Regions from separate parts of the Tomitella gaofuii genome, predicted to be linked through region 2. Evidence: predicted binding sites of a transcription regulator. Region 2 holds the regulator's gene; the other holds the start of a gene.

Region 1 (10,316 bases), 1.1 Mb from region 2:
GCGCCCCCACTCCGAGGCGGCCGCGCGGGTGAGTGAGCGGAGGGCCTCCTTGGCGGCCGCATACCCGCCGTAGTTCGACGTGTCCCATCGGACGGCCGCAGACGTGACCATGTTGATCACGGACCCGCCGCCACGCTCCTTCATGACCGGATAGCACAGCTGCATGAGCGAAAGCGCCGCCAGCGGCCCGACGGCCAGGGCCTTCTCGATGTGGTGCCGCTTGACCTGCGCGATCGGGCCCAGGACGCTGTAGTTGGCGTTGTTGACGAGGATGTCGATCCCGCCGAGCGCGGTCACTACTTCGTCGACCGCCGGCGCCAGCTGCTCCTCCTTCGCCACGTCGCACTCCACCGCGATCGCGGTGCCACCCAGTGCGCGGACGGCCTCCGCCGTCTCGTCCACCTTGGCCTTGGTGCGCCCCAACGCAGCGATGCTCGCGCCCTCCTTGGCGAGGGCGAAGGCGATCCCCTCGCCCACGCCCTGACCGGCGCCGGTGATCAGCGCGACCTTGCCGTCCAATGTGCCCATCGATGCGCTCCCAAGTGTCGGTGGGTATGACCTACCCGTTCAGTGACCACCAGGGTAATCAACCGAGCAAGTGCTTGGTAGCCTCGTCCCGGTATACGGAGCACGCCGACACACGGAGCACGCCGACGCCCCGGAAGCGAGGACCGCATGAGTTCCCCCGATCCCACCAGCACGATCGACCTGAGCGGCCGGGTGGCCATCGTCACCGGCGGCACCAAGGGCATCGGATTCGTCATCGCGACGACGCTGCTCGCCGCGGGCGCGGAGGTGACGGTGTGCGGCAGGACCGAGCCGGAATCGCTGCCTGCCGCGGGCGGCCGCACCGCGCAGTTCCGTGCGCTCGACGTACGCGACGCGGAGGCGGCGAAGGCGCTGGTGCAAGACGTCGCGGGACGGCACGGCCGCCTCGACATCCTCGTCAACAACGCCGGCGGCTCCCCCGATGCCGATTCCGCCACCGTCTCCACGCGGTTCGTCGACAAGATCGTGGCACTGAACATGCTTGCGCCGTTCTACCTGGCGCAGGCGGCCAACGCCGTCATGCAGCAGCAGGACTCCGGCGGGTCGATCGTCAACATCGGCAGCGTCTCCGCCCACGATCCGCAGCCCGGCACGGCCGCGTACTCGGCCGCAAAGGCAGGGCTGCTCATGTTCAGCCAGGCACTGGCTCTCGAGTGGGCGCCGAAGGTGCGCGTCAACCACATCACCACCGGCCTCATCCGTACCGACGCGGCCGCCGAGGTCTACGGCGACGACGGCGGCGCGGCGGTCGCCTCGATCATCCCCATGCAGCGCATGGCAGTCCCCGGAGGACGTCGCCAAAGCGTGCCTGTTCTTCAGCAGCGACCTCGCCACGTACCTCACCGGGACCGACCTGGCCGTGCACGGCGGCGGCGAGTTCCCCGGCCGTTACCTGGTCACCCGCGGCGGCGAGAAGCGCTGATGCGCACCGACACCATCTGGACGAAGGCCGACCCGTTCGCCTCGCTCGTGGCCGCACGAGCGGACGACGAACCCCGGCCTGCGGTTCGAGGACCGCGAATGGTCCTGGCGACAGGTCGTCGCGGAGGCGACGGCGCGGGCCGAGCTGGCCCGCAGCATGCAGGTGGACGGCCCCTGGCACATCGGCCTGCTCATGGAGAACTCGCCGGAGAACCTGTTCTGGGTGCTCGCCGCGGGCCTGTCCGGGGCCACCATCGTGGGGATCAACCCCACGCGCCGCGGCGCCGAGCTGGAACGCGATATCGATTTCACCGACATCCAGCTCATCGTCACCGACCAAGCGCACCGGCCGCTTCTCGACGGACTGACGCTGGGGTGCCCGCCCGAGCGCATCCTCACCAGCGACGCACCCGACTTCGCCGCACTGCTCGAGGCGGAGGGCGACGGAACCGGCGGCGGGTTCGCCCTGCCCGATCCGGCGACGATCTTCTCGCTCGTGTTCACCTCCGGCACCACCTCGGCCCCCAAGGCGGTCATCTGCTCCCAGGGGCGGCTGGGCACCATCGCCCGACAGCAGCAGGAGCGCCGGAACCTCGGCCCCGACGACGTCTTCTATGTGGCCATGCCGATGTTCCACTCGAACGCCATCATGGCCGGCATCGCCCCCGCCGTCAGCGCCGGCGGCTGCATCGCACTGCGCAGGAAGTTCTCCGCATCCGCATGGTTGGAGGACGTCCGCCGCTACAAGGCCACGTTCTTCAACTACGTCGGCAAGCCGCTCAACTACATCCTGGCCACCCCTGAACGGCCCGACGACGCCGACAATCCGCTGCGGATCGCCTTCGGCAACGAAGCCAACGAGAAGGACATCGACACCTTCTCGCGACGGTTCGGGTGCCAGGTGATCGACTCGTACGGCACGTCCGAGGGCGGCATGCGGATCAACCGGACCGCCGGTATGCCCGCGGGGTCGCTGGGCCTGGCCGACGAGGGCACCGCCGTCATCGACCCCGACACGCTCGAGGAATGCCCGCGGGCCGAGTTCGACGAGCAGGGAAGGCTGCTCAACGCGGAGAAGGCCATCGGGGAGATCGCCAACACGCGCAACGTGAACCAGTTCGAGGGCTACTACGGCAACGCTGAAGCCGACGATGAGCGCGTCCGGCACGGCATCCTGTGGTCCGGCGACATGGCCTACCGTGACGCCGACGGCTTCTGGTACTTCGCCGGCCGCACCTCCGACCGCCTGCGCGTGGACGGCGAGAACTTCGCGGCGGCCCCGGTCGAACGCATCGTGGCCCGTTTCCCCGCCTTCAATCACGTCGCCGTCTACGCCGTGCCCGACGAGGTGGTGGGCGATCAGGTGATGATCGCCGTGGAGCTCTACCCGGGCACCGAGTTCGATCCGAAGGCGTTCGGCGGGTTCCTGGCCGAACAGCCGGACCTCGGCACCAAGTGGGCGCCCAAGTACGTGCGCCTCTCCGCGGCCCTCCCCCGCACCTCGACCAGCAAGGTGATCAAGCGGCAGCTGCAGGCGGAGGGGTATGACGTGCCGGACAGGGTGTTCGTCCGCGACGGCAAGGAGCTCGTCTTCCGCGAGATGTAGTCCGACTCGGCACACTCGGCCTTCTTCGAACGTGGATTCGGAGAACTTTCGCTTGGTCACGTGACATCGAACAATCGTTCCCGTATGGTGGATGCTGCAGCGGGGGGCTGTGGGATGCGATCGGGGGGCGGAACGATGGGGCGCAGGCGGGGTCGCAATACCGGCGCGGGCAGGGCTGCGGCGTCACCGATGACCGCGAGCCTGTGGTGCCGCACCGACCCGGAGCTGGTCGAGGGGCTCGACGACGCCGTCCACTCCCTGTTCGCCCGGGAAGTGGACTTGCTGCGCCTGATCGCAGAGCTCTCGGGGCGCGGCAGCGACGTCGGCAATCCGGCCCAGGTGGCGAGCATGGTCGCTGATCGCACCACGATGTCCCTGTACCTGGCGCGCAATCTCGTCACCTTCGCCCAGCGGCTGCGTGACAGGCCACGCGTGTTCGAGTCCTATGCGGGCGAGCGGATCTCCAAGCCGTCCGCAACGCTGATCATGGATTTCCTCGACGACCCACCCCCGAACATGCCCGCCGATGAGGTCGCCACCGCAGAGTCGGTGCTCATCGAGTTCGCGTCCAGCCACAAGCAGGCCGAGCTGTCCGCCACGATCGACGGCATCCGCGAGCACTACACCGAACTGCCCTGCGACTCCGAGCCGGGATCCGCAGGCGACGGCGCATCGGAGGGAGACGACCACGGGGCGGGCTCCTCCGGCAAGGACGGTACCGAGGGCGATAGCGGTGCCGAGGGCGAAGGCCGAGCTGCGGGCGGGCAGGATACCCCTTGGCCGCTGCGCCGCCGCAGCGACACCTTCGGCGGCGACGACACCACCCGCAACACGCTCTTCCTCTCCCGCACGCTCGGCGGGCGCTACGTCGTGCGCGGCGACCTCGACGCGGAGACCGGCGAGCGGCTGAGTGCGGTCCTGTCGCCGTACTCCGCACCGCGCCCCGAGGCGGACGGCACGCGCGATCGCCGCAGCGCCCCCAAGCGCCGGGCCGACGGGCTCGCCGAGTTCCTGCGCCGGCACACCACGTGCTCCGCCGCCGACGGGCAGGGATCACCCGGCGGGGAATCCGCGCGCGGCAGCGCCGGAACAGCGGCAGGCGGTGCGGATCACGCGGGCGGCACCCACGACCTCGGCGGCGGAGCCGGCACCGGCGCGACGCTGTCGGTGCACATCGGACTGCGCGACCTCGCGGACACCGACGCCGACCATGCCGTGCGCGCGGGACTGATCGCCGCCGGCCGGTACGCGGAAGTTTTCGACAACCTGCCGCACGGCCTGACCGACTGGTTCGCCGCCATGCCGGTCTCCGCCGCGCGCCGCCTCGCATGCGATGCCGCGGTCACGCCGGTCGGTGTCGACGGCCACGGCGCGCCGTTGAACGTCGGCCGCACGCGCAGGCTGGCGACGGCGGCGCAGCGCCGTGCACTCGCCGCACGCGACCATGGCTGCGCCTTCCCCCGGTGCGATCGCCCGCCCGCGTGGTGCATCGCGCACCACGTGCACCACTGGGTGGACGGCGGCCCCACCGACCTGGACAACCTCGTCAGCTTGTGCACGGAACATCACCGGTCGGTACACCACCACGGATGGAAAGTGACGGTCGACGCCGCCGCGAGACGGCCGCGGTTCCGGGCTCCGGCCGGACACACGCTCGCACTGCAGTGGCTCGACTCCGACGGTGGCGCTCAGCCTCCCCCGGAGTAGCGCCGACGGACGGCCTCCCCGGGGTGCACGACGCACACGAGATCATGCGCATTACCCGCGCGCACCTGCCGCCCGGTCCACGGCCGCAGTCCACGCATGCCGTACGGAGGATCACTCCAGGTGATGCGGCGCATCCGCTGCCGGATCACCGCCGCGCTGCAGCGCCGCGGCGCGCACCACCTTGCCGGAGGCGTTGCGTGGCAGCGGCGCGTCCCGCACCAGCCATCGGACGGGGACCTTGTACGCGGCGAGCCTGTCGGAGACATACCGGGCGAGGTCAGCGGTCAGCGCCGGGCCCGCACCGTCCGCGCCGGAGTCGTCGCCCGCAGGCACGACGACCGCGCACACCTCCTGGCCCCAATCCGGGTGCGCGGCACCGTGCACCATGCACTCGTCCACCGCCGGATGCGACTCGACGACGGCCGCCACCTCGGCCGGATAAACATTCTCGCCGCCACGGATGATCAGATCCGTGCGGCGGCTGTGCACCCGGAGCCGGCCGTCGACGAACTCCCCCACGTCGCCGGTCCGCAGCCAGCCGTCCGCATCGAATGCCGCGCCCGTCGCCTCGTCGTCGCGCCAGTACCCGCTCATCAGGTGCGGCCCGCGGGCCCAGATCTCGCCCACTCCGGCGTGCCTCTCCTCGTCGACGGTGTCGGCTGCCCTCGGCTCCGCGACCAGAACCACTCCCGCGCCGTCCCGGATCTGCACCTCCATCTGCGGCACCGGGCTACCGACGCACAGCGGGTCCGCCGCCAGGTCCGCTTCAGTGGCCGCAGTGACGGGGCATGCGGTCTCCGTGAGCCCGTAGGTGGCGGCGAGCCCGGTCCGCGCGGCCGGCACCAGCGCCCGCAGCCGATCCTGCATCGCGGTCGAGGCGGGCGCGGTGATCAGCGACAGGCCGCGCAGCGACTGCAGCCGCCGCGCCGTCACCGGGCGGGATTCGAGCAGGTCGAGCAGCCGGGACGCCATCGTCGGCACCGCGCTCCAGTGCGTCACCGACTCCCCCTCGATCAGCCGAGTCACGCCGTCGACGTCGAAGCGGCCCTCCCACATCACGGCCGCGTCCCCCAGCGCCAACCGCGGCACGGTCAGGTTGTGCAGAGCAGCCACGTGGAAAAGCGGCGTCGCCAGCAGGTAGCGCCGCGGGGCAGGGTCGTCGACGCGCGGACCTCGCTGATGGTCGACAGTGGCGATCAGGCTGCGGTGCGGGTGCACGACGCCCTTGGCCCGGCCGGTGGTTCCGGAGGTGAACAGGATCGTCGCCGGATCGTCCGAGTGCGCGCGCATGCCGCCGGAAGCCGCTTCGCCCGCACCGTCCGCCACCATCGCGTCGACCGATTCGATCGCGCACACGGGCACCGCCCCGTCGCCCGTGCGCGGCACGAGGCCGCGCCGGCGCTCGTCCGCCAGCACCAGCGCGGGCTCGGTGAGGTCCAGCGCATGCTCGACCTCGGGCGCCGCCCACCGCGAGTTCATGGCCACCACGACCCCGCCGAGCGCCGCCACCGCCCAGAATGCGGTGATCCAGGGGATCCCGTTCGCGGCGAGGATCGCCACCCGGTCTCCGCGGCCGATCCCGTACTCGCGCCGCAGCACGGTCGCCAGCGCGTGGGCGCGTGCATGATTCTCCCGGAATGCCACCCGCCGTCCGCCCGCGACGAGGTACTCGGCATCGCCGCGACCTGCGGATTCCTCCAGCAGCCGGGCCAGGTTCACGCCCCCACCGCCGCCGCGCCGGGCGGCAGCAACCGCGTCCGGCCGTACGTGGCGAACTCGGCCTCGAGAGCGTCCATCTGCTCGGCCGACATCGGCTCGTAGTGCACGCCCCCGCGTCCGGCCCACCGGTAGACGGGTTCGTCGCACCGCCACGCCTGCCGGGCGACAACCTTTTTCTGGACCTTGTTGGACCCGGTGGTCGGCAGGCCCCGCGACACGCGCAGCAGCCGGGGCGTCGCTTTGGTCCCCAGGTCGTTCTGGGCGGCGAGGAAGCCCACGAACTCGTCGGTGTCGAACTCCGCGCCGGGCTGGACCTCGACGGCGGCCATCACCTGGTCGCCGGACCGTGGATCGGGCACGGCGAAGGCGACGGCGGTGGCGACCTGCGGATGCCGGCGCAGGATCCGTTCGATCAACAGCGCCGAGGTGTTCTCGCCGTCGACCCGGATCCAGTCCCCCTTGCGTCCGGCGAAGTAGATGAACCCGTCTACGTCGACATATCCGAGGTCCCCGGTCCAATACCAGCCGTGCCGCAGCCGCTCCGCGTCGGCGGCGTCGTTCTTGTAGTACCCCTCGAACGCCCGGGCACCCCGCTTGTCGACGATCTCGCCGATCGCCTCATCCGGGTTCTGCACGCGCCCGTACCGGTCCAGGAGGGCGGGCTTCTTCGCGGCGAGGGTGTCCGGGTCGACGATGACGATGTCCTCGTGCGCCGGGCGGCCGAGTGCCCCCTCCGGCGCGTCGGGCGCCCGGCGCACGCTGCCGGAGCCCTCCGACGAGCCGTAGCCCTCGTAGAGCACAGCGCCGAACCGGCGGCGGAACTCGGCCTGGTCGTCGGGCGAGGCCTCGGTGCCGAAACCGTGGGTCAGGGTGTTGTCCGCATCGTCGGGACGTTCAGGCGTGAGCATCAGATAGCCGAGCGCCTTGCCCACGTAGGTGAAGAACGTCGCCCCGAAGTGCCGGACGTCGTCGAGGAAGCCCGACGCGGTGAACTTGGGCGTGAGGCACACCGTCGCGCCGGCCGCGAGCGCCGGCGCCCACAGCGACATCAGCGCGTTGCCGTGGAACAGCGGCATGCAGCAGTAGCAGACGTCGTCGCGCGTCACCGCGTACTTGCGGCCCAACCGGTAGCCGAGGCGCGCCAGCCTGCCCTGGCTGCACTTGACCGCCTTCGACATGCCGGTGGTGCCGGAGGTGAACAGCAGCAGCATGAGCGCGTCCTCGCCCGCCGATGCGTCGGCCTGCACGGCGCTGCCTGCCGGGAGCCGATGCGCGTCGACCGCCTCCGCGTAGCCGGGGCCGTCGGTGACGAGGATCCGCTCGGGCGGCACCCCCACGTCCAGACCCGCCAGCAGCTCGAGCCCGGCGGAGTCGGTGACGATGATCCGGCAGTCGGCGAAGCGGATCTCCGCCTCGAGCATCGCACCCCTGCGCGTGGAGTTGATGCCGACGATGGTGGCGCCGGTCAGCGCCGCTCCGCCCAGCCAGAACAGGTACTCCGGATCGTTGTCCAGCAGGACGCCGATGTGCCGCGGGCCGTCGACGAAGACGGCGTCCGCCAACGCGCCCCGGGCCGCGCTCTCACGGACGGTCTCCGCCCACGACCAGGTCCTGTCGCGGGTGCGGACCCCGGGATGCGGGTCGTCCGCACGGTCCAGGAGTAGTCGTGCAATGGTCGTGCGGTCGGCGGCCGCATGCGCGCCGCCCTCCCGTCCGGATTCCGCCACTCGCATTCCCCTTCCCGATGACACCTTTCGGATGGGCGCCCGGCGGCCGCACCATGGGCACTCCTACCCTGAAGCTAACCGTCCTACCGGGCCGGGGGCGCGATGTCCCGATGATCGGAAGAAGTGTCCCGATGATCGGAAGAATCCGCGCCGCGTCACCGGCACGGCACGGCACACTGTCGGCACCGTGCCACGTGGATCACATCCGGCAGTCCGGACCCAGAAGGAGAACGAGATGCCCGCCGACCCCCAGGAAGCCTACGCACAGCTCATCGGACGGTTGACCGGCCCCGGGGGGCCGCACGAGCTCGCGCGGGAGAATGTTCTGGGCGCCCCCATGACGGTGTTCAAGAACCGGATCGGTTCGCTCGCTCAGATGCTCGTCGACTCCGAACGGCACGGAGACGCCGAGTACATGGTCACCGAGGACCAGCGGATCACCTTCGCCCGGCACGCCCGTGACGTCCGCTCGATCGCGAAGGTGTTCGCGGACGAGTACGGGATCGGCAAGGGCGACCGCGTCGCGATCCTCGGCGCGAACAGTCCCGAGTGGGTGGAGGCGTTCTGGGCCACTCAGCTGCTCGGCGCGATCGCGGTGGGATTCAACGCGTGGTGGGCACCGATGGAGGTCACCAACGGCCTGGAGCTGAGCGAGCCGAAGCTGCTGCTCGTCGACACCAAGAGGGCGTCACTGCTCGGCGAGGTCGACGTGCCGCTGTTATCGCTCGAGGATGACGTCCCGCGGCTGGCGGCGGCCCACCCCGAGGCGGTCGCGCCGTCCGTGGAGATCGACGAGGACGACCCGGCGATCATCCTGTTCACCTCCGGCACGTCCGGCAAGCCCAAGGGCGCCGTGCACTCCAACCGCAATGCCATCGCCGTCACGGGTTTCCACGTGTTCAACGACTCGATCCTCGAAGCCTTCGCCGGCGACGACGCGGACGCCGACCACGTCTACCTGGTGACCTCGCCGATGTTCCATATCGCGAGCCTGCACAACATCGTCGTGCCGCGCCTCGCCACGGGCACCAAGATGGTCATCTACCAGGGCAAGTTCGACGCCAACCGGGTGCTGTCCCTCATCGAGAAGGAGAAGATCACCAACTGGGGCGCGGTGCCCACCATGGCCAAGCGCCTCATCTCCGACGGTGACTTCGACGCGTACGACACCTCGTCGCTCAAGGCCTTCGCCCTGGCGTCCGCGCCGTCCTCGCCGTCGTTCCAGCAGCAGCTGCGCGAGCGGGTGCCGTTCGCGCAGAACAGCCTCGTCAACAGCTACGGGCTCACCGAGAGCTGCGGCGGCATCGCCGTGGCCACCCCGCCCGACCTCTCCGCACACCCCACCACGGTGGGGCGGCCCACCCTGACGGTGGAGATGGAGATCCGCGACGCGTTCAACGAGAAGGTCGAGGACGGTGTCGAGGGCGAGGTGTGCGCCCGGGCGCCGTACATCATGATCGGATACTGGAACAACGACGAGGCCAACGCGTCCGCCTTCGACCAGGACCGCTGGCTGCACACCGGCGACATCGGCATGATGAAGGACGGCATGCTGTTCCTCACCTCGCGCCGGTCCGACCTCATCGTCCGCGGCGGCGAGAACATCTATCCCACCGAGGTCGAGCAGTGCCTGGACGACTACCCCGGCGTGCGCGAGTGCGTGGTGCTCGGCGCGCCCGATGACGACTTTGGTCAGGTGCCCGTCGCCATCGTGGTCACCGAGCCCGGTGCGGACGTCACCCGCGAGGGTCTGGAAGGGTGGGTCTCGGAGCGGCTCGCCTACTTCAAGCGACCGGTGCGCTGGCGCATCACGGAAAATCCGCTGCCGCGCAACGCCACAGGCAAGATCGTGCGCCGGGAGATCGCCATCCCGACCGCCTAGAGGAGTGTGATCGGACTGTGCAGCACCACCGGCCGGAACCCCAAGAGGACGCGGCGCCCGCGACCGAGACGGCGCGGGAATCCGCCGAAGTCGTGGACTTCTGGCAACGGCTGGGGCTGCCCGGGCTGATCGACGTGCACACCCATTTCATGCCCGCCCGCGTGCTGGACAAGGTGTGGCAGTACTTCGACTCGGCCGGCCCCCT
Region 2 (10,316 bases):
GCGCGGCCGACCCGGACGCCGCGGACCACATCCTGCCGACCGACGGCAGGCGCATCGTCCGCGCGCTCGAGGTGGTCGAGATCACCGGGCGCCCGTACGCCGCGTCCAAGCCCGTCATCGGGGATCCGCGGTGGGGCACCGTCATGTTGGGGATTGACCGCGACACCGCGGACCTGGATGCGCGGATCGCCGCGCGCACCCGGGCGATGTTCGACGAAGGCTTGGTCGAGGAGGTCCGCGGGCTGCTCGGGGCGGGGCTGCGCGAGGGGGTCACCGCGCGCCGTGCCATCGGATACCAGCAGGTGCTCGCGCTGCTCGACGGCGGACTCGACCGCGATGAGGCCGTGGCGCTCACCGAAGCCGGCACGCGCAGGTACGTGCGCCGGCAGCGCTCGTGGTTCCGCAAGGACGGCAGGGTGCGCTGGCTGGACGGTGCCGCACCCGGCCTGGTGGACAGGGCCGTCGCCGAGTGGAACGCGGAGCCCGGGTGTGGCGGAGCATAGGATCGCGACCATGACCGACGGTGCGCACCCTGATTCCGGCGGCGCGGCCGTGCGCTCGCCCGGCCGCGTGCAATCGGTGGATCGTGCGCTGCAGCTGCTCGAGGAGATGGCGGACGGCGGCGGCACCGCGACACTGAGCGACCTGGCCGAACGCACGGGCCTGCCCCTGCCGACGATCCACCGGCTGATGGCCACGCTCCGCGACGCCGGATACGTCCGGCAGGAGCCGTCCCGGCGGTATGCGCTGGGAGCCAAGCTGGTCGGCCTGGGCGACAGCGCTGGGCGGCTGCTGGGTTCCTGGGTACGGCCCACGCTCGCCTCGCTGGTGGAGCGGACGGGCGAGACGGCGAACATGGCGATGCTCGACGGCGACCGGGTGGTGTATCTGGCGCAGGTGCCGTCGCGGCACTCGATGCGGATGTTCACCGAGGTGGGCCGGCGGGTGGACGTGCACTGCACGGCGGTGGGCAAGGCGCTGGTGGCGGGGCTGCCGGACGAGGCGGTCCGGGGCATCCTGCGGCGCAACGCCATGACCAAGTACACCCCGAACACACTCACCACCGAGGCCGAGTTCTTCGCGCAGCTCGATCAGATCCGTACGCTCGGCTACGCGTTCGACGAGGCGGAACAGGAGATGGGCGTGCGGTGCGTGGCCGCCGCGACGGAGTCGTCCGCGCCCGTCGCGCTGTCCGTGTCGGGGCCCGCGTCGCGGTTCAGCAAGGACCGGCGGGACGCGGTGATCCCGCTGTTGCGGGAGGCGGTCACGCGGCTCGCCGCCGGGTGACGCCCGGCGAACGGCATTGCGTGCTCAGGGGCGGTCGTGGCTCTGGAAGGCGTCGGCCCCGCACCGCCGCGGGGCGATGCGGGGCCGACGTGTCCGGTTCGGCCGTCAGGCGACGGTCACAGGCCGTTGGCGGCCTTGTACTCGCGGCGGCGGCGGTGCAGAATCGGCTCGGTGTAGCCGTTGGGGTCCCGGCCCTCGAGGATCAGTTCCTTGGCGGCCTGCCACGCGATGTTGGTGTCGAAGTCCGGCGCCATGGGCTTGTAGTCGGCGTCGCCGGCGTTCTGGCGGTCGACCACCGCGGCCATGCGCTTGAGCGACTCGACGACGAAGTCGGCCGTGACGATCCCGTGGCGCACCCAGTTGGCCAGAAGCTGGCTGGAGATGCGCAGCGTCGCCCGGTCCTCCATGAGGTCGACATCATTGATGTCCGGCACCTTGGAGCAGCCCACGCCGTGGTCGATCCAGCGCACCACGTAGCCGAGGATCGACTGGCAGGAGTTGTCCACCTCGTTGCGCTTCTCCTCGTCGCTCCAGTCGGTGGCCGGGGCCAGCGGGAGCTGCAGGATGTCGTCCACCGAAACGCGCGGCACGCTGGGGGCGATCTCCTTCTGCCGCGCGAAGACGTCGACCCGGTGGTAATGGGTGGCATGCAGGGTGGCGCCGGTGGGCGAGGGCACCCAGGCGGTGTTGGCCCCGGCCATGGGCTGGCCGATCTTCTGCTCGAGCATCTCGGCCATGAGCTCGGTCATCGCCCACATGCCCTTGCCGATCTGGGCGTGCCCGGGAAGACCGCAGGCCAGGCCCTTGTCCACGTTCCAGTCCTCGTATGAGGTCATCCAGTGGGACTTCTTCATCTCGGCCTTGCGGATCATCGCACCGGCGTGCATCGAGGTGTGGATCTCGTCGCCCGTGCGGTCGAGGAAGCCGGTGTTGATGAACACGGTGCGCGCGGCCGCGGCCTTGATGCACGCCGCGAGGTTGACCGTGGTGCGGCGCTCCTCGTCCATGATGCCCACCTTGAGCGTGTTCTCCGGCAAGCCCAGCACCTGCTCGACGCGCGCGAACAGCTCGGTGGTGAAGGCGACCTCGTCCGGGCCGTGCTGCTTGGGCTTGACGATGTAGACCGAACCGGTGCGGCTGTTGCCCAGCGCGTTGCCCGCGCCCAGCCCGGGGATGGCGCACAGGCTGGTGACGATGGCGTCGAGGATGCCCTCGGGCTGCTCGGCGCCGTCGGCGTCGACGACGGCGGGGTTCGTCATCAGGTGGCCCACGTTGCGCACGAAGTTCAGCGAGCGCCCGTGCAAGGTCAGCTCGCCGCCGCCGGGGGAGGTGAAGGTGCGGTCCGGGTTGAGGGTGCGCTCGAACGTCTTGCCGCCCTTGGTGACCTGCTCGGTGAGCGTGCCGGTGTTCAGGCCCAGCCAGTTGCGGTAGCCGAGGACCTTGTCCTCCGCGTCGACGGCGGCGACGGAGTCCTCGAAGTCCATGATCGTGGTGACGGCGGACTCCATGCAGATGTCCTTGACGCCCGCGGCGTCGGTGCTGCCGATCGGGTCGGCGGGGTCGATCTGGATCTCCAGATGCAGGCCGTTGTTGCGCAGCAGGATGCCCGTCGGCGCGGACGCGTCGCCGCTGTAGCCGACGAACGCGCCGGGGTCCTGCAGGCCCGTCGTGGCCCCGCCGGCCAGCGTCACCTGCACCGACTCTCCGTCCACGGCGTACGTGACGGCGTCGGCGTGGCTGCCCTCGGCCAGCGGAAGCACGTCGTCGAGGAACCCGCGCGCCCAGGCGATCACCTTGTCGCCGCGCACCTTGTTGTAGCCGGAGCCCTTTTCGGCCCCGCCGTCCTCGGGGATGGCGTTGGTGCCGTACAGCGCGTCGTACAGCGATCCCCAGCGCGCGTTCGCGGCGTTGAGCGCGAAGCGGGCGTTGAGCACCGGGACCACCAGCTGCGGGCCGGGCGTCTCGGTGACCTCGGTGTCCACGTCGGCGGTGGTGATGGAGAACTGCGCCGGCTCGTCGACGAGGTAGCCGATGTCGGTGAGGAACTTCTTGTACGCGGCCGGGTCCACCGGGCCCGGGGCCGCGTCGTGGTATTCGTCGATCTTCTTCTGCAGCTGCGCGCGGGTGTCCAGAAGTGCGCGGTTCTTCGGGGCGAGGTCCGCGAAGATCTGCGCCGTGCCCTGCCAGAACGCGTCCTTGTCGACGCCGGCGGCGGGCAGCGCCTCGTCGTTGATGAAGTCGTAGAGGACTCGGTCGACCTGGATGCCGCCGATGGTTTCGCGATCGGTCACGGTGCTTCCTCGCTTTCGGGGTGACGGGGGCAGTCGATGCGTCCGGTCCGGAGGGCTCCGGCACGGTGCGAATGTCGCCTAAGTTTCCACAATGTGAAAATTATCGATTGCCTAGTGAAATCGTAGCGCGGATCGTGCGCGATTCCCATCCCCGGGCGATCCCGCGCCGCATGACCTCCGTCGACGCGAACTACGCTGTGAACCATGGACTTCGTCAAGGGGCACGGCACGGAGAACGACTTTCTGGTGCTGCCGGACGACGACGCGCGGATCGACCTCGCGCCCGCGGCGGTGGCGGCGCTGTGCGACCGGCGCCGCGGGCTGGGGGCGGACGGGGTCCTGCGGGTCGCACGTGCCGGTGCGCTGCGGGCGGCGGGCGTCCTCGCGCCCGGTCTCCCCGAGGGGGTCGGCGAGGACGACTGGTTCATGGACTACCGCAATGCGGACGGGTCGGCGGCGGAGATGTGCGGCAACGGCGTGCGCGTGTTCGCGCACTACCTGTGCGCCTCGGGCCGTGAGGAGCGTGACGCCTTCGTTGTCGGAACCCGCGCCGGCGCTCGGGCGGTGACGATGGCCGGCCCGCGGGACTTCGCAGCGCAGGCGCGGGTGTCCGTGGAGATGGGCCCGGTGAGGGGATTCGGGGATTCCTCGGTGGTCCTGGGCGGTGCGGGCGGCACGACACTGCCGGGTGTGGCGGTGGATGTGGGCAACCCGCACCTGGTCAGCGTGGTGGCCGGGCTCGATGAGGCGGGGCTCGCGGAACTCGACATCGCGTCCGCGCCCGCTTTCGACGCGGTACTGTTCCCGGACGGCGTCAACGTGGAGGTGGTGACGCCGCTGCGCGCCGGCGCCGTCGCCATGCGCGTGCACGAGCGGGGCGTGGGGGAGACACGCTCGTGCGGCACCGGCACCGTCGCGGCGGCCTTCGCGGCGCTGCGCGCGGAGAACGTGTCCGCCGGAACCGTCGAGGTCGGCGTGCCGGGCGGCGCCGTGACGGTGACGATCGGAGTGGACGGCCGCGCCGTTCTCGAGGGGCCGTCGGTACTCGTGGCGTCGGGGGTCGTCGACGATCGCTGGTGGCGACATGCGCAGAACGCCGCGCGGCCAGTCGACGCCGGGGCCGCGTGATGACGGGATCGGACGAGCCGGACCGGACGGTGTCAGACGAGGTGCACGCGAGCAGCGGCGGAGCGCAGGAGCCCTCGCTCGGTGAGATGCAGCTGGCCGAACGCAGCTCGCTGCGCCGCGTGGAGGGGCTGTCGACAGAGCTCGCCGACATCACCGAAGTGGAGCAGCGCCAGCTGCGCCTGGAGCGCGTGGTGCTGGTGGGGGTGTGGACCGAGGGCACCGCGGCGCAGGCGGAGACGAGCATGGCCGAGCTCGCCGCCCTGGCGGAGACGGCGGGGTCGACGGTGCTCGAAGCGCTGATCCAGCGGCGCGACCGTCCCGACGCGTCCACCTACATCGGCTCCGGCAAGGCGGCGGAGCTGCGTGAGGTGGTCATGGCCACGGGGGCGGACACGGTGATCTGCGACGGCGAGCTCAGCCCCGCGCAACTGACCAGCTTGGAGAAGGTCGTTCAAGTGAAGGTGGTGGACCGCACCGCGCTGATCCTCGACATCTTCGCCCAGCACGCCACCTCCCGCGAGGGCAAGGCGCAGGTGTCGCTCGCGCAGATGGAGTACATGCTGCCGCGGCTGCGCGGCTGGGGCGAGTCGATGTCGCGCCAGGCGGGCGGCCGTGCGGGCAGTAACGGCGGCGTGGGCCTGCGCGGCCCGGGCGAGACGAAGATCGAGACCGACCGGCGGCGCATCCGTTCGCGGATGGCGAAGCTGCGCCGCGAGATCGCCCACATGAAGAACGCCCGCGACGTCAAACGCCACCGCCGCCACACCACCGGCGTGCCGTCGGTGGCGATCGTCGGCTACACCAACGCGGGCAAGTCGAGCATCCTCAACGCGCTGACCGGCGCCGGGGTGCTCGTGCAGAACGCGCTGTTCGCGACGCTCGACCCGACGACGCGGCGCACCGTGCTCGACGACGGACGCGAGGCCGTGCTCACCGACACCGTCGGTTTCGTGCGCCACCTGCCCACCCAGTTGGTGGAGGCCTTCCGCTCCACGCTCGAGGAGGTCGCGGGGGCGGACCTGCTCATGCACGTCGTGGACGGCTCCGACGAGTTCCCGCTCGAGCAGATCCGGGCTGTCAACGAGGTCATCGCCGACGTGCTGCGGGAGGCCGGCGCGGACGCGCCGCCGGAGCTGCTGGTGGTGAACAAGATCGACGCGGCCGACACGGTGGAACTCACGCGGTTGCGCGGCGTGCTCGACGGCGCACACTTCGTCTCCGCACACACCGGGGAGGGCATCGCAGAGCTGCGGGCGCACCTCACCGAGCGGCTCCCGGGGCCGGGGGTGCGCGTCGACGTCCTCGTGCCGTACTCGCGCGGGGACCTCGTGGCGCGCATCCACGCCGAGGGCACCGTGGACTCCGAGCGGCACGGCGCCGAGGGCACGGAGATCGGAGCGGAGGTGCCCCGCGCGCTGGCCGCCGCCCTCGCGCCGTACACCGTGGACGGCGCCCAGGGCGGTTAGCGCGCGGGGCCTTTGCGCGCGCCAGACCGGCTCACGCGTCGAGGTCCTGGGCGCCGAGCGCGCCCGCAGCGCGGGAGGCCGCACGCGCGGCGCTGGCGGGATAGCCGGGCGCGCGGCACTGTCCGGAAGGCCGGGCGCGCCCGGACTCGGTTTGGACAGGGGGACGGACTATCCGGCGTTCAGATCGCAGCGCTGTCAGATCGCAGGGGGGAGGGAACCGGTGAACGCGGCGCGCAGGTCGTCGGGCCAGGGCACGGGGCCGCCCTCGCTGCCATCGGTGTGCACGGCGATCATGGTCCCGTCGGCCGCCGTTCCGCGTGCGCCGATGATGGCGAACCGGTAGGTGACCGACGAGGCGCCCACGGCGACGACGGCGAAGCGCACCTCGAGGTTCTCGCGCAGCCACATCCGCTGCCGGAAATCGGCCTCGTAGCGCACCCGCGGCAGGTGTTTGAGTAGTTCCGGCCGGGCGATGGACTCGAGGAACTCGCCCTCGGCCTCCTCAGCCCACTGGCGCACCACGGAGAAGTGCTGGTGTCCGGATGCGTCGGTGTCCGGCCACTGAAGTTGGCGGCGGATCGTCACCGTGGGCAGGCCCTCGCGTGCCGCCCGCGCGATCACGTCCACCGCCGAGTCGCCGGAACCGGTGCCGTCTGCGACCGCGCCGGGCGTCCCGGCGCCCACCGACCCACCGGGCCGGGGCGCGTGCGATGCCGCACTGGAATTCGTCACAGCGTCACACCTTCCGCATGACGGTGACCACCTTGCCGAGGATGGTCGCGTCGTTGCCGTGGATGGGGGTGAAGTGCGGGTTGTGCGGCATCAGCCAGATGTTCTTGCCGTCGCGCTTGAAGGTCTTGACGGTGGCCTCGCCGTCGAGCATCGCCGCGACGATGTCGCCGTTGTCGGCGACGCTCTGCTGGCGCACCACCACCCAGTCGCCGTCGCAGATCGCCGCGTCCACCATAGACTCGCCCACGACCTTGAGCATGAACAACGTGCCGTTGCCCACCAGCTCCTTGGGCAGCGGGAAGACGTCCTCCTGATTCTGCTCGGCGAGGATCGGGCCGCCGGCGGCGATCCGCCCCACGAGCGGTACGAAGGTGGGCTCGGGCCGCGGCGGCGCGTCCGCGCCGTCGGCCGCCGGGCCGGATTCCGGCGCATCCTCCGCCGACCGGAGCGGCGTGACCCCGCGGACGTCCACGGCGCGCGGACGATTGGGGTCCCGGCGCAGGAACCCCTTCTTTTCCAGGGACTGCAGCTGGTGCGCTACCGACGACGTCGAGGCCAGCCCCACCGAATCGCCGATCTCGCGGATGCTCGGCGGGTAGCCGCGCTCGCGGACCGAGGTCTGGATCACCTCGAGCACCTTGCGCTGGCGGTCGGTGAGCGACTCGATGGACGGCCTCCCGCCGTCCAGTGCCACATTGAAGTCCTTCTTCGCCATCGGCCCTGGTCCTCCCTGCTGTATCGCGACAATCCGCCGGTGCGCCCCCGCTCGGGATCCGGCCCGTCCCCCGCAGCGGCGTCCGTGCCTTGCGAAGCCCTTCCCCGCAGGGGTTGCGGCGTGATTCGAATGTAGCGCCGATCGGCGGAATCGACAAACATCTGTTCGACGTGTGTCTCGCGCGGCGCGCAGTGCCGACCGCGTCCGTCGGCGGTGGTCGAGGGTGCGGTCGGCGCAGGTGGCGGGCACGGGCGGGTGGTTTTGTCGGTTCGGGTTGATACAACCCGAACGTGTGTACATCGAACGGAATCGCGAACCGGCCGACTCGCGCGTCGCGGCGCGGTCCTTCCCCTGCTTCGGCGGGGCGCCGTGGCGAGCCCGCGTGCGCTGCGCGAGCGGGATTCTGTCGAACCCTTGATCTATCGAATGAGTGGGCGATAGCATGCACAGGCGAGCGAACACATGTACTAATGACCGTCGCCGGCGCGCGAAGGTGCTTCGGTGGGGCGCGGAGACGAGCGACCGGGACGGCGGCATGGAGAAGCCGGTGCGGACGCATCGGCGGCGGAACCGGGAGGCTGGCATGAACGCTGTGGTGGAGCGGCAGAGCGCTTCGGGGCGCACGATGGGCGGGGCCCGTGCACAGGTGGCGGGCGCACCGTATGAACTTCGCCGGCCTCTCCGCCGGCGGGGGATCGACAGGTCGGAGGTCTGGCGGCGTCCCGCCGGGACTCCGGCGGTACTTCCCCGGCGCGCCGTGCGGATGTCCACGGCGGGGCACGCCCCCGCAGTGGGGGTGGCCGACAGGCGCGGGCTGGTCGCGGCGGTCGCGGTCGCCGTGTTGCTCGCCCTCGTCATTCTCGCTGCCGCGCAGGTGCGGTCGATCGGCGCCACGACGATGCCCGGCGATGTGAACACTGTCGAGGTCTCGTCCGGTGACACGCTGAGTTCGATTGCGCGGCAGGCGGCCCCCGACGTCCCTGTCGGTCAGATGGTGGATCGCATCATCGCGCTCAACGGGCTCGACAGTGCGGCCGTCCACGCCGGCCAGAGTCTGGTGGTGCCGTGGGCGTACGGACGATGACGCTCCGCGCGGCGGCGAGGCCTGCGGCATCGTGGCGGCCGGACGATCGGTGGCGTCGGTCCCCTTCGTGCTTTCCCGTATCATCGGCGTGGAGAAAGTGACCGCTAGCTGATATGCGCGCGCACCAGGATGGACGGCCCCGGGACGGTGTGACCGCGCCGCGCATGGGCAGCAGCGATGAAGGAGCCCCCATGCACTGTCCGTTCTGCCGGAACCCCGAGTCCCGCGTGGTCGATTCGCGCGAAGCCGACGAGGGACAGGCGATCCGACGTCGGCGGCAGTGCCAGGATTGCGGGCGTCGGTTCACCACGGTGGAGACCGCCGTTCTCTACGTGGTCAAGCGCAGCGGGGTCAAGGAGCCGTTCAGCCGGGCCAAGGTGGTACGGGGCGTCCGCAGCGCTTGCCGCGGCAGGCACGTGGACGATGACGCTCTGCACCTGCTTGCGCAGACGGTGGAAGAGACCATCCGCGCCACCGGTTCCCCGGAGGTCCCGAGCCAGGAGGTCGGCTTGGCCATCCTGGGCCCTTTGCGTGACCTCGACGAGGTCGCATACCTCAGGTTCGCCTCGGTCTACCGCTCGTTCAGCTCGGCCGAGGACTTCGAAACCGCGATAGAAGAGCTGCGGCTGCACCGCGAAGGGGCCGACGGGGCCGCATCGGAGGAACCCGCGCCCGCACGGTGACGCGATCAGCGCGTCGTCAGCGGGGGAGCGTGTCGATGGCGCGCAGGATGCGCTTCTCGCTGACCTGCCGAGCGGTCCCCAGTTTCTGCGCGAAGAGTCCCACACGCAGTTCCTCGATCATCCAGAACACTTCCTGGACGGCGGGCGACTCGGCGGAGCCCGGCGGGCAGTGTGCAAGATAGCGTTCCAGCGCCCCGTACACGCGATCCAGCGTATCCATGCCCTGGTGTTCGCGCGGTCCGGAGGTCGGTGCGGATTCGAGACGCAGGGTCGCCGCGCGCAGGTACCGCGGGATCTGGGCGGCACGAGCACTGCCCGCCTCCAGCAGGAAGCCGGGCCGGACCAGGTCGGCGAGCTGCTGGCGGACGTCGTCCACCGTCGATTCGGACACCGCCGTCGACGCGGCCGCCTCGCCGAGCCTCACCTGCAGCTCGTCCCGGCGACGGACGATCTCCACGGCGGCAGTGACGATGGCCGGCTCTGCGGCACGCGCAGCGGGGCCGACCGCGCTCTTCAAGCGCTCGAACGCATCCGGATCACGCACGGGCCCGCCCGCCCGCATCATCGCCTCGTCGACGGCGCACTCGTGCACGTCGGCGACGAGCCCGTCGAGCCCGCCGAACGGGTACTGCCCGGCGACGAGGCGGTCCGCCGTCGACAAGATCGAGAGCAGGCGCTTGCCCACTCCCGGAACCGCATTGAGCAGCAGTCGACGCGTACCGGTGCGCATCGCGGCGGACTGTTCCGCGCGCGTCGACACCACCGTGACCGCCACTGCAGCCGGACCTGCCGGAGTCGCCGGTTCCCGGACACTCAGCGTCGGGAACCCCACCACCTTCTGGCCCGCCACCTCGCTTGTCACCTGTTCGGGCACGTCGCCGAGCGTTTCGGACGTCCACACCGTCGCGGCCGGCCGCGCGTGTTCCTGGC

What was found. Region 2 encodes LexA, which represses DNA repair genes until DNA is damaged. Its sites were predicted from a motif close to CGAACANNTGTTCG; they were not measured.
Region 1: a site for LexA is predicted at 3,103-3,116, ahead of H4F70_RS06880 (HNH endonuclease signature motif containing protein). Genes of this name have one in related genera too.

The regions. Positions count from the first base shown of each region.
Region 1 covers NZ_CP059900.1:1,460,903-1,471,218, reverse strand. The annotation lists gene H4F70_RS06895 (SDR family NAD(P)-dependent oxidoreductase) at 1-528, opposite strand, end outside; partial or broken gene H4F70_RS06890 (SDR family oxidoreductase) at 676-1,471, shown strand; gene H4F70_RS06885 (AMP-binding protein) at 1,550-3,076, shown strand; gene H4F70_RS06880 (HNH endonuclease signature motif containing protein) at 3,266-4,783, shown strand; gene H4F70_RS06875 (class I adenylate-forming enzyme family protein) at 4,895-6,502, opposite strand; gene casI (steroid-22-oyl-CoA synthetase) at 6,499-8,229, opposite strand; gene casG (steroid-24-oyl-CoA synthetase) at 8,465-10,111, shown strand; gene H4F70_RS06860 (amidohydrolase family protein) at 10,129-10,316, shown strand, end outside.
Region 2 covers NZ_CP059900.1:2,579,584-2,589,899, reverse strand. The annotation lists gene miaA (tRNA (adenosine(37)-N6)-dimethylallyltransferase MiaA) at 1-503, shown strand, start outside; gene H4F70_RS12025 (IclR family transcriptional regulator) at 514-1,287, shown strand; gene H4F70_RS12020 (malate synthase G) at 1,404-3,578, opposite strand; gene dapF (diaminopimelate epimerase) at 3,783-4,706, shown strand; gene hflX (GTPase HflX) at 4,706-6,172, shown strand; gene H4F70_RS12005 (acyl-CoA thioesterase) at 6,368-6,904, opposite strand; gene lexA (transcriptional repressor LexA) at 6,909-7,619, opposite strand; gene H4F70_RS11995 (LysM peptidoglycan-binding domain-containing protein) at 8,203-8,703, shown strand; gene nrdR (transcriptional regulator NrdR) at 8,895-9,386, shown strand; gene hrpA (ATP-dependent RNA helicase HrpA) at 9,403-10,316, opposite strand, start outside.